Regions from separate parts of the Paraburkholderia flava genome, predicted to be linked through region 1. Evidence: predicted binding sites of a transcription regulator. Region 1 holds the regulator's gene; the other holds the start of a gene.
What was found. The regulator LexA, encoded in region 1, represses DNA repair genes until DNA is damaged. The targets are predictions, from matches to a motif close to ACTGTATNNNNATACAGT.
Positions count from the first base shown of each region.

Region 2: the regulator LexA is predicted to act here: its motif matches at 2,617-2,634, upstream of imuA (translesion DNA synthesis-associated protein ImuA).

Region 1 covers NZ_SMRO01000002.1:2,030,055-2,036,103, forward strand. The annotation lists gene cysW (sulfate ABC transporter permease subunit CysW) at 1-835, opposite strand, end outside; gene cysT (sulfate ABC transporter permease subunit CysT) at 832-1,734, opposite strand; gene E1748_RS20535 (sulfate ABC transporter substrate-binding protein) at 1,934-2,998, opposite strand; gene lexA (transcriptional repressor LexA) at 3,313-3,963, shown strand; gene E1748_RS20545 (hypothetical protein) at 3,984-4,322, shown strand; gene E1748_RS20550 (DUF2939 domain-containing protein) at 4,488-5,123, shown strand; gene E1748_RS20555 (universal stress protein) at 5,148-5,609, opposite strand; gene nodI (nodulation factor ABC transporter ATP-binding protein NodI) at 5,875-6,049, shown strand, end outside.
Region 2 covers NZ_SMRO01000001.1:661,958-668,006, forward strand. The annotation lists gene E1748_RS02885 (histone deacetylase family protein) at 1-785, opposite strand, end outside; gene E1748_RS02890 (Lrp/AsnC family transcriptional regulator) at 900-1,412, shown strand; gene E1748_RS02895 (hypothetical protein) at 1,422-1,769, opposite strand; gene E1748_RS02900 (hypothetical protein) at 1,841-2,143, opposite strand; gene E1748_RS02905 (hypothetical protein) at 2,220-2,519, opposite strand; gene imuA (translesion DNA synthesis-associated protein ImuA) at 2,653-3,378, shown strand; gene E1748_RS02915 (Y-family DNA polymerase) at 3,308-4,786, shown strand; gene E1748_RS02920 (error-prone DNA polymerase) at 4,791-6,049, shown strand, end outside.

The DNA of each region.
Region 1 (6,049 bases):
CGAGCAGCTTCAGACCGAGCGTCACAAGCGCGAGCAACGCAAGCACCGAGGCCACCGCGAACGCCGCCGCGAAGTTGTATTCGTTGTAGAGAATCTCGACGTGCAGCGGCATCGTGTCGGTCTGTCCGCGAATGTGGCCGGACACCACCGATACCGCGCCGAACTCACCCATCGCGCGCGCATTGCACAGGATCACGCCGTACAGCAGCCCCCATTTCACGTTCGGCAGCGTCACGCGACGGAAGATCTGCCAGCCCGATGCGCCAAGCACATGCGCGGCCTCTTCCTCGTCGTTGCCCTGCGCCTGCATCAACGGAATCAGCTCGCGTGCGACGAACGGGAACGTGACGAAGATCGTCGCGAGCACGATGCCGGGCACCGCGAAAATGATCTGCACGTTGTGATCCTGCAGCCACGGACCGAACCAGCCCTGCGCGCCGAACAGCAGCACGTAGACGAGACCCGAGATCACCGGAGACACCGAGAACGGCAGATCAATCAGCGTCGTCAGCAGCGCCTTGCCGCGAAACTCGAACTTCGCGATCGCCCACGACGCCGCGAGACCGAACACGAGATTGAGCGGCACCGCGATCGCCGCGGTCAGCAGCGTGAGCTTGATTGCGGATACTGCATCCGGATCGGCGAGCGCTTCGAAATAGAAATCGACGCCCTTGCTGAACGCCTGGACGAACACGGAGACGAGCGGCACGACGAGAAACAGTGCGAGAAACAGCAGCGCGATGCCGGTCAACAGCCAGCGCACGACGCGCGATTCGGTGACGGGATCGGGACGGCGTACGACGTTGCCTTGTTGAAGCGTGGATTCGCCGCTCATTGCGCGCCCCCTGCGGTAACTGCTGTACCCGTGCTAGCAGCAGGATTCGACGGTGCCGTGCGGCCACGTCCAGTACGACGTTGCAGATACCACTGCAACGTATTGATCAGCAGCAGCATCACGAACGACACGACCAGCATCACGACGGCCAGCGCCGTTGCGCCGGCATAGTCGTACTGTTCGAGCTTCGTGATGATCAGCAGTGACGTGATCTCAGATTTCATCGGCACGTTGCCTGCGATGAAAATCACCGAGCCGTATTCGCCGAGCGCACGCGCGAACGCGAGCGCGAAGCCGGTCAGCAGCGCGGGGAAAACAGCCGGCAACACGACGCGCCGAAACGTCAGCCAACGCGACGCGCCGAGGCACGCGGCGGCCTCTTCCTGCTCGCGCTCGAATTCCTCGAGCACCGGCTGCACCGTGCGCACGACGAACGGCAAGCCGATGAACGTCAGCGCGACCAGCACACCGAGCGGCGTGAACGCGATCTTGATGCCGAGCGGCGCAAGAAACTGGCCGATCCAGCCGTTGCCCGCATACACGGCCGCGAGCGAGATGCCCGCGACGGACGTCGGCAGTGCGAACGGCAGATCCACCACTGCATCGACGATCCGCTTGCCCGGAAACGAGTAGCGCACCAGCACCCACGCGACCAGAAAACCGAACACCGCGTTGATCAACGCGCCGCCGAGTGCCGACGTGAACGTCAGCCGGTACGACGCGAGCACGCGCGGCGAACTGACTGCGCGCACGAACTGCGCCCAGTCGAGCGTCGCCGTCTTCAGGAAAGTCGCCGCAAGCGGAATCAGCACCACGAGGCTCAGATACGCCACCGTGATGCCGAGCGTCACGCCAAAACCGGGCAATGCGCTCGGTTTGCGGAAAGTAAACGTCGTCATGCCGATACTCTGTCAGGGTTGGGTGCCGCGGACCCGTCGGGGCCGGTGTTATACAGGTCGAATCGCGCGACCCATCTGGCCGAAAAGCGCGCCCGGGGGCGCGCTTGCCTGATGTCGTCGCGTGGGTCGCCGTGTATGTCGTCCGGCTCTCCGCGTTCCGCTTCTTTATGTACTGCGGTGTTGCGCCTGCCGTATTGCGTTACTGCGACTGGTAGATCGAATCGAATACGCCGCCGTCCGCAAAGTGCGTCTTCTGCGCATTCGTCCAGCCACCAAACGTGTCGTCGACCGTGTACAGCTTCAGCTTCGGAAACTTGTCGGTCAGCGACGCAGGAACCTTGTTCGAACGCGGCCGGTAGAAGTTCTTCGCGGCAATCTCCTGCCCTTCGTCGCTATACAGGAAGTTCAGATACGCCTCGGCGAGCTTGCGTGTGCCGTGTTTGTCGACCACCTTGTCGACGACCGCGACCGGCGGCTCGGCAAGAATGCTCACCGACGGCACGACAATCTCGAACTTGTCCGGACCGAACTCCTTCAGCGACAGGAACGCTTCGTTTTCCCACGCAATCAACACGTCGCCGATCCCGCGCTGAACGAAACTCGTCGTCGCACCGCGCGCGCCCGAGTCGAGCACGCCGGCGTTCTTGTACAGCTTCGACACGAACTCCTTCGCCTTCTGCTCGTTGCCGCCCGGTTGATGCAGCGCATACGCCCACGCGGCCAGGTAGTTCCAGCGCGCGCCGCCCGACGTCTTCGGGTTCGGCGTGACGATCGACACGCCCGGCTTCGTCAGATCGTCCCAATCCTTGATGTGCTTCGGGTTGCCCTTGCGCACGAGAAACACGATCGTCGACGTGTACGGCGATGCGTTGTCCGGCAAACGCTTCTGCCAGTTTTTATCGATGAGCCCCTTGTTCGCGAGCGCATCGATGTCGTAGGCGAGCGCGAGCGTGACGACGTCGGCCTGCAGGCCGTCGAGCACCGAGCGCGCCTGCGCACCCGAGCCGCCGTGCGACTGCTTGAACGTGATGGTCTCGCCGGTCTTCGCCTTCCACTCCTTGCCGAATGCCTGATTGATGTCCTGATAAAGCTCGCGCGTCGGGTCGTACGACACGTTCAGCAATGTCGTGTCGGCGGCATGAGCGTGCGGCACGAAGCCGATTGCCGCCGCGGCGCCGAGCGCCAGCGTCGCGATGAAATGCCTTGCCTTGTTTGTTGCCCGCTGTGTTGCCCTCTGCCCGAGCCCCGTAATCCGATAAGCCATCCGCTTTCTCCGTGGTGTGGTGTGTGCCGGTGCCGTTGTTCTGAGCGCGGTCTATGCCGTCCAGTGCGCCCGTCCAGCAGGTCGAAACCAGTCTATCGAAGGGCTTTCATCATTAAAAATAATGTTTGTTCATTTTTTAATACGTAAAAGTGGTAATGACGGCTGGGCGTGGCGTTGCGGCACGAAAACGGGTGTTCTGACAGCCGATTCCGACGCTCGAACAGCGGGCTGCGGCGACGAACTTAAAGTAACGCTTGATATGCGCCCGATACTGTATAAAAATACAGTCACCTGTCTATCCATACAGTGGCGCCATGACCAAACTCACCGCACGACAGCAAGAAGTTTTCGAACTCATCCGCCGCGCCATCGAGCGCACCGGCTTCCCGCCCACGCGGGCGGAAATCGCTGCGGAGCTCGGCTTCAGTTCGGCCAACTCCGCGGAAGAGCATCTGCGGGCGCTCGCGCGCAAGGGCGTCATCGAGCTGGCGGCGGGCGCGTCGCGCGGCATCCGCCTCGTGCCCGGACCGGGCGATCTGCCGCACCAGTTCACGCTGCCGCATAACAGCCTGATGCAACTGTCGCTGCCGCTGATCGGCCGTGTGGCAGCCGGTAGCCCGATCCTCGCGCAGGAACATATCTCGCAGCACTACGCGTGCGACCCGGCGCTCTTCTCGAGCAAGCCCGACTACCTGCTGAAAGTGCGCGGGCTGTCGATGCGCGACGCGGGCATCTTCGACGGTGACCTGCTCGCCGTGCAGAGAAAGAGCGAGGCGAAAGACGGCCAGATCATCATCGCGCGGCTTGGCGACGACGTCACGGTGAAGCGCCTGAAGCGCCGGCCGAACGGCATCGAGCTGATCGCCGAGAACCCCGATTACGAAAACATCTTTGTTGAAGCCGGGAGTGGCGACTTCGCGCTCGAAGGCATCGCGGTTGGGCTGATCCGGCCCACCGAATTCTGAACTGTCGCCTGGAGAGATTCATGGAACGCCTTGCCCGCCTGCTGCCTTTTCGCCAGTTCGGACGTCTGCGTCATTTGCGCGGCGTCGTCCCGTGCGCACCGCTCGAAGCAGCCGACACGTCGTCGCTGTTCGACAGCGAGCCGTCAGGCCAGTCCGCGTTGCCTTCTTCGCTGCCGGCCTTTGCTCGCGTGTCGCTGAATGCATCGCTGAACACCGAGCCGGCTCGACGTGCACCGGTTCGCGTCTATCACGGACCGAAGCGACTCATCATGGTGGGCACGGTCGACGCGGTATGCCGGATGATCGATCGTGCAATCGCAGAAGAAAACGCGGGCATGCAAGGCGCGTTGTTTGAGTAACGTTGTGCGTGGTCCAACGGGACAGTCATCACAATGAACGTGGATCGAGTGCCGGCTTCGGGATATTTTTTGTTGCCCGCACGGTCCACATCATGTTGAGCCTGTCGTCACAGGCTGCCCCGTCGTTTCACTGGAGAGCATTGCGCAATGGCTGGTTCCGTCCGCATGACCCGTCGCGCCGAGCGCGGAGGATTCCGCAAGTCGTCGATCATTGCGCTCGTCGTGATTGTGGTGATCGCGCTGATCGGATACGGCTACGCATCGCCTTATGTCGCTCTCGATCGTCTGAAGCGTGCGGCCGATGCGCGCGATGCGGCAACGGTCAATCAATACGTCGATTTCCCTGCATTGCGTGAGAGTCTCAAGCAGCAGGTCACCGCGCTGCTCGCGCGGCGTCTCGATGTCAAAAACAGTGGCAATCCGCTAGCGGCGCTCGGTGCGATGATCGGTGTCGCGTTGATTAGTCCGCTCGTCGATTCATATGCGACCCCGGACGGTGTCGCCGCATTGTTGAACGGTATTCCGCCGCGTGGCGAACCGGGCGAGCGTCCTCCCCCGCCTCCGTCAACTCCGCAACCAGCCGATGCCGCTCCGACACAACCGCCACAGCCACAGCCGCCTGTCGCGAAAGATGCGTCGTCACCGCCACAGCCTCCGCAAACCACGGCGGGTTATCGCAGCCTGAACGAATTCGTGATCACGTATCAGCACGGTGTCGGCGACACGCGCTACTCCGCGATCCTGCATCGGGAAGGGCTGTTTTCGTGGAAGCTGGCGGCCGTCGATCTGAACGGTCACTAGCCTCAGTCTCAGCTAGCAGCAGACTCAAGCCGCCGCGCGCTGCTCCTCCACCGACGAGCACGCCACCAGAATGCTGCACGACACGCGGTCGAGCAGTTGCGTATTACCCGCGCCCATCCACCATCGCGACAGGCCCGTGCGACAGCGATGCCCGACGACGACCAGATCGGCTTGCAGTTCGTTAGCGAGATTCGCGATTTCGTCGATCGGATGGCCGAACGCGAAATGCCCCTGCGCAGTTACACCGCGCTCGGTCAGCCAGTCGACGCCTTCCTGGAGAATGTCGCGCGCAGTCTTCTCGAAACTGCCGCACGCCACGTCGGTCAGCAAACCGGCGCTCTGCGCGATGCTGGACCGCATATCGACCACGGATAGCAAGTGCGTCTGGGCTTTCAGATCCAGCGCGAGATCAGCGCCGCAGCGCAATGCCTTGCGACCCTCTCGGGAGCCGTCGTAACACAACAGGATTTTCTGGTAGCTCGCCATGATGATCTCCGTCCGCGCCAATCGCGGGCTTCGATTCAATCATGGTGCGCCGCAATTCAGGTTGCAAGGGATGGAAAACGCCAGGTACGTCCGGCCCCGATATGGGGCGTGCGGCACTGCAAAAGCACGCGCAACGCACGCCCTCGGCCGCCCAACGAGCGCCGCGACCGATCCGTCGATGCCCTAGAATGGCAAGCCTTGCCGGCACCCGCAGCGTCATCTGATGCGTTGCGCCGGCGCATCGTTTCCGGAGTCTTCGTCATCCATGTCGGATACCGCCATCGAGTTTCACGAGGTTCGCAAGCATTACGGTGAGAAAACGGTCGTCGACGGCCTGTCGTTTCATGTGCGGACCGGCGAGTGCTTCGGTCTGCTCGGCCCGAACGGCGCCGGCAAGACGACCACGTTGCGGATGCTGCTCGGCATCGCAGCCCCCGATG
Region 2 (6,049 bases), on a different contig from region 1:
AGCGCATCGCGATAACGCGTCCAGTCCGTACCCTTCGGCAACGGATAGTTCGCATTGAAGCCGAGCCCATCACCGCGCCCCTGCTCATCGGCGAAACCGGAGAAGTACGGAAACGACACGCTCGGGTCGCCATGCAGCGATACGAACATCGCGTCGGCGCGATCGTAGAAAATGTCCTGCGTGCCGTTGCCATGATGAAAATCGACGTCGAGTACTGCGACCCGGTGCGCGCCTTGCACAAGCCCGCGCTGCGCAGCAATCGCCGCGTTGTTCAGATAACAGTAGCCACCCATGTACTCATGCGCCGCGTGATGACCAGGCGGACGGCACAACGCAAATGCGCCACGCGCGCCGGCCGATACGACGTCCATGCCGGTCAGCGCGACGTTCGCGCTGCCGCGCACCGCTTCCCACGTGTGCGCGGCGATCGGCGAGCCGGCGTCCATCGCGTAGTAGCCGAGCCTGCCGTCGATGAACGCGGGCTCGATGTCGTCGCGCAATGAACGCACCGGCCAGACGAGCGGCAACGCGTCGTGCGTGCGGCCGGTCGCGGACCATTCGTCCCACGCTGTTTCGAGAAAGCGCACGTAGCGTTCGCTGTGCGCGCCGACGTAGTGCGAGCGGTCGTATGGCCGCGCGTCGATCACGTCGCCAAGACCGGTCGCGCGCACGCGGGCAAGCACGGTCTCCGCGCGCTGCGGATTTTCGAAGGACTTGGCAATCAGGCCGTCTTTGAGCTCGATGCCGTAGTGCAAACGATGCGTGTCGCTGAATACGGTAAGCATGGCAGTTCCCGCGAGATTGAACGAACAGTGTATCGACCGTTCGACGCACTTTGTTTGCTTTTCGATCTACCCGACCCTACACTTTTCGCACAAACAGACTACCGATACGAACCGATGAGAACGAATCGCCCTCCCACCACACTCGACACAACCGATCGGGCAATGCTGCGTCTGTTGCAGGAAGACGGCGGGCTGTCGAACGCTGCGTTGAGCGAACAGCTCTCGCTCAGCGTGACGCCGTGCTGGCGAAGAAGAAAACGTCTGGAGGACGAAGGCGTGATCCGCGGCTATCAGGCGAATCTGGACCGGCGGCGGCTCGGCTTCGATGTGCTGGCGTTCGTGCACGTGCGCTTCCAGTCGCATGGTGACAACGCGCCAGACCGCTTCGAAAAGGCGGTCGCGAAGTTGCCGGAAGTGCTGTCGTGCCACAAGGTGACCGGCGACGCGGATTATCTGCTGCAGGTGCTGGCCGCCGATCTCGACAGCTACGGCGATTTCGTCGAACGCGTGCTGCGCAAACAGCCTGGCGTCGCATCGATCCAGTCGAGCCTCGCATTACGTGAGGTGAAATCGACGAGCCACGTGCCGGTGCCCGACGATCTATCGCGTCCGGCGCGGCGTAGTTGAACAGCGTGGTCAGGCCGTAGCGTCGACGCACGCGCGCCAGACTTCCGCGACGATCGGATCGGCGGGATTCGCGGTGGTTGCATCGATAAACAGATTGGCCGACTGCAACTGCGCGGCGGACCAGGTCTGCGCGCCGTGCAACTGCCTCGCGATACGGCGTGCCTTGCGGGCGAACGTCACGCGTTCGAGCCAGCCCGCGTCGAGCGAACGACGCGCGAGCCAGATGCGCGCGGATTCGACCAGGTGCGCATCGGTGGACGGCGTGTCGTGCAGCACGACCGCCGCGAGTTCACTCACCGCGAGATAGCACAGCAGGTTCGTGGTGGCGCCAGTGGTCGGCGTGTCGTCGGACGGCATCGGGCTCGGTGGTTGAACTGCTTGGACTGCGCGTCCGCTCGTGCTTTTGTCGATGTGCATTGCTATCGCCGTCAGACTTGCAGCACGCGGCCATCGGGGCCGATCTTGCGTGGCAGGACCGGCAACGCGTCACTCTTTTTCGGCTGCGTGACGATGGGTGCAGTGGACTCGCTGGCGCCGGCGTGCCCGGTCACCCGCTTCGCGAGGCGCGGTGCCTGTGCGACGCTTTTCGGACGTGTCCCACTCGCACCATGACGCACCGGCGGATGCGCACGCGCCTCCGGCGGATTCCAGATTTCGACATACGTCTGCGCGTGCGCGGCCGTAGCCGCGCCAAAAAACAGTACTGTCAGCGCAAGCGCGCGGGCATTCATGATTCGCTCTCCGTTGCCTTTGTCTTCGTGGTTCTTGTTCGTGATTCATCGCGTACTTCTGATGCCTCGATACTCGTCAACGCCGCTTGCACGACATCGCAGTACCGACACATCGCCCATCGCAGCCCGCGCAAAAATACCGGTCGTGCACGCTGTCGTCTACCACCCAGCTGTTTCCCGATGCGCTGGCCGTGCCCGCCTCATGACCATTCTCCACCGCATGAAACGTCGCCTCGCCGGCCTTACCGCGCTGGATTGACGCATCGATTTCCGCTGCGCCGAACGCCGCCTTGAGTCGCGCGACGAACGCGGCCGTTTCGGGCATCGGGTGAACAGCAACGGGCTCCAGCACCCGTTCGAGGACAGGGGCGTTCATGGCAACGACTCCTTTTCGATGCAGCCAACCAGTTAAAAAAGTAGCGCTCAGTTACCTCTCAGTTATCCCTTTGGCATTTTCGTTTTCGGTGTAGGATACTGTACATATATACAGTGATTTTTGCAATCAGCCGATGCCCTCACCCACGCCTCATCCGGAAGATCTGCACCCGTCGCTCTGGCGGGCGTCGCAGCTTGCACGCCACACCGCGCGCACGCTCGACACCGGCTATGCGGCGCTGTCGGCGGAACTGCCCGGCGGCGGCTGGCCGATCGGTGCGCTGGTCGATCTGCTGGTCCAGCAGCCGGGCGTTGGTGAAATGCGGCTGTTGAGTCCGGCGCTCGGCGCACTCGGGGCAGCCAATGCCACCGGTAAGCGGCCCATCGCGCTGGTCCAGCCGCCCCATGTGCCGAACGGACTGGGGCTCGACTATATCGGCCTGCCGCTCAAGCAGTTGATGCTGGTCAACGCCAAAACCACCGGCGACGCGCTGTGGGCCACGGAACAAATCCTGCGCGCCGGCAGTTGCGGCGCGCTGCTGCTGTGGATAGAACGCGTGCCCGTATCGTCGCTGCGGCGGCTTCATCTGGCCGCACAGTCGTCAGATACGCTTTTCGTGGCGATGCGTCCGCTCGCCGCCGCGGCGGATACGTCGCCCGCGTTGCTACGGCTCGCGCTGCGAGCCACCGGCGAAGGTCTCGCCGTCGATATCGTCAAGCGACGAGGTCCGTTGCGCACGGACCCGCTGCCGCTTCCCCTTCAACCCACCCCTATTCTGCTTTCCCGTCATGCGCGCACTGCTCGCCGTTCACCTGCCCCGGTTGCAGCTCGAAGTCTTCAGGCCGAAGTGGCTGCCTGAGCCGGCGCACGGTTGCGCGGTACTTGAGCAGGACCGGGTGCTCGTCGCCAGCCGCGCCGCACGCACGGCCGGCATTCGCCCCGGCATGAAGCGCGGCGGCGTGCTCACGCTCGAACCCGGTGTCGAGATGTTCGAGCGCGACCCGGCACGCGAAGCCGATGCACAGCAGGCAGTCGCGGTCGCGTTGATGAAGTTCTCGCCCGAGGTCGCGCTGACCGAAGAGGCCACGATCATCGTCGACGTCAGCGCGAGCCTGCGTCTGTTCGGCGGCGTGCTGCGGCTGTGCCACGAAGCGAAGACGCTGCTCGCCACGCTCGGCTTCAGCGCACGCGTGAGTCTCGCGCCGACTGGCCAGGGTGCATGGCTGCTCGCGAAGCACGGCAATCGCCGGCTCCTGAAAATGCGCTCGCTCGAACAGCGGCTCGCCGCGCTGCCGCTCGCATCGGTCCCCGAGGTGCGGCCGTTTATCGACTGGTTTACCGGGCTCGGTTGCGAGACGATCGCCGACGTGCGCAGGCTGCCGCGCGCCGGACTGCAACGTCGCTGTGGCGAGCATCTGCTCGACTCGCTCGATCGCGCATTCGGCACCGCGCCCGAACTGTTCGACTGGCTCGAACTGCCGCCCGTTTTTTCTGCGCGCATCGAGTTGCCCGACCGCCTCGAGCACACTGAGGGCGCGCTCTTCGCTGCGCATCGACTGATCGTCCAGTTATGCGGCTGGCTCTGCGCGAAACAGCTCGCGGTCACCAGTGTGCAGTTGCTGCTCGAACATGAACGAGGACGCCAGGCCATTGCGCCCACTGAGATCGGCATCGCGCTCGGCGAGCCCGCATGGCATGAGGAGCATCTGGTCCGGCTGATCCGCGAACGGCTCGCGCGTGTCGAACTGGCCGCGCCCGTCATCGCACTGCGGCTCGACGCATCGCAGGTGCAGGCCGCCGCGCCCGCTTCGACCACGCTGTTCCCCGAGCCCGGCGGCTCGGCGGAAGATCACGCGCGGCTCGTCGAACTGCTGGTCGCGCGGCTCGGCGAAGAGAACGTGCTGCGTCCTGCGCCGCTTTCCGATCATCGGCCGGAAATCGCCAACCGCTGGGTGCCGCTCGGCCAGACTGTGTCGGCGGCGACGCAACACACATCGCCATCTACCGGATTGCCGCGCCCCACCTGGCTGTTGAAAAAGCCCGTGCAGTTGCTGATGCGCAAGGAGCGGCCGTTTTACGGTTCGCCACTGAAAATGGTTTCTCCCGGCGAGCGCATCGAGACCGGCTGGTTCGATGAACAACTCGTCTCGCGCGACTACTTCGTCGCCCAGGCCGACGATCAATCCTGCTACTGGATCTATCGCAAGCGCCCCAGTAGCCAGGACGACAAGGAACCCCACTGGTTCCTGCACGGACTCTTCGGGTGACGCGATGCAACCGTCCGCCCATTCGTTGCCGGCTTATGCCGAGCTGTTCTGCCTGTCGAATTTTTCGTTCCTGCATGGCGCGTCGCATGCGGAGGAACTGGTCGAGCGCGCGGTGCAACTCGGCTATGCAGGGCTCGCGATCACCGACGAATGTTCGTTCGCCGGCGCCGTGCGCGCGCATGTCGCGGCGAAGGCGGCCGGCCTGCCGCTTGTCATCGGTTCGTATTTCCGGCTTGTCCATGCGGACGGCTCACCCGCGTTCGGGCTGATCCTGCTCGCGCAGAATCGCGAGGGATACGGCAACCTGTCCGAGCTGATCACGCTCGCGCGCCAACGCGCGCCGAAGGGCGAATACCGGCTCACGCCGCAAGACCTGTCGCGACCCGAGCCCGAGTACGGCCATCTGCGCGGCATGCCCGACTGCCTCGCGATCCTCGTGCCCGAGTTTCCCGCGCATGAAGACAAACTGGACGCGCAACTCGAATGGCTCGGCGAAACGTTCCCTGATCGCGCAAGGTGCGGACTGATCCTGCATCAGCGCGCGATGGACGACATCCATCGCGGCGCCGTTGAATACGTCGCGCAGCGTCACAGCGTGCCGGTCGTCGCGCTCGGTCACGTCGTGATGCACGTGCGCTCGCGCAAACCGCTGCAGGACACGCTCACCGCGATCCGCATCGGTCGCCCCGTGCATGAATGCGGCTACGCGCTCGCGCCGAATGCCGAACAGCATCTGCGCTCACGGCTGCGGCTCGCGAATCTGTACCCGGAACACGCGCTCCAGGAGACCGTCGCCCTGCTGAAGCGCTGCTCGTTCCTGCTCAGCGATCTGCGTTACGAATATCCCGACGAGATCATCCCCGCCGGCTACACGCCGAGCGCGTGGCTGCGACAGGAAACTTATGTTGGCGCGCACCAGCGTTTTCCGGGCGGCATTCCTCATGACGTGCAGAAGCAGCTCGAATACGAACTCCAACTGATCGGCGATCTCGAATACGAACCGTACTTTCTGACGGTCTACGACATCGTCCGTTATGCGCGCAGTCAGAACATCCTGTGTCAAGGACGCGGCTCGGCGGCCAACTCCGCGGTCTGCTATTGCCTCGGCATCACCGAGGTCGATCCGGCGCGCGGCAACCTGCTGTTCGAACGCTTCATCAGTCGCGAGCGCGGCGAGCCGCCCGACATCGACGTCGACTTCGAGCACCAGCGGCGCGAAGAAGTGATCCAGTACATCTACAGCAAGTACGGCCGCGACCGCGC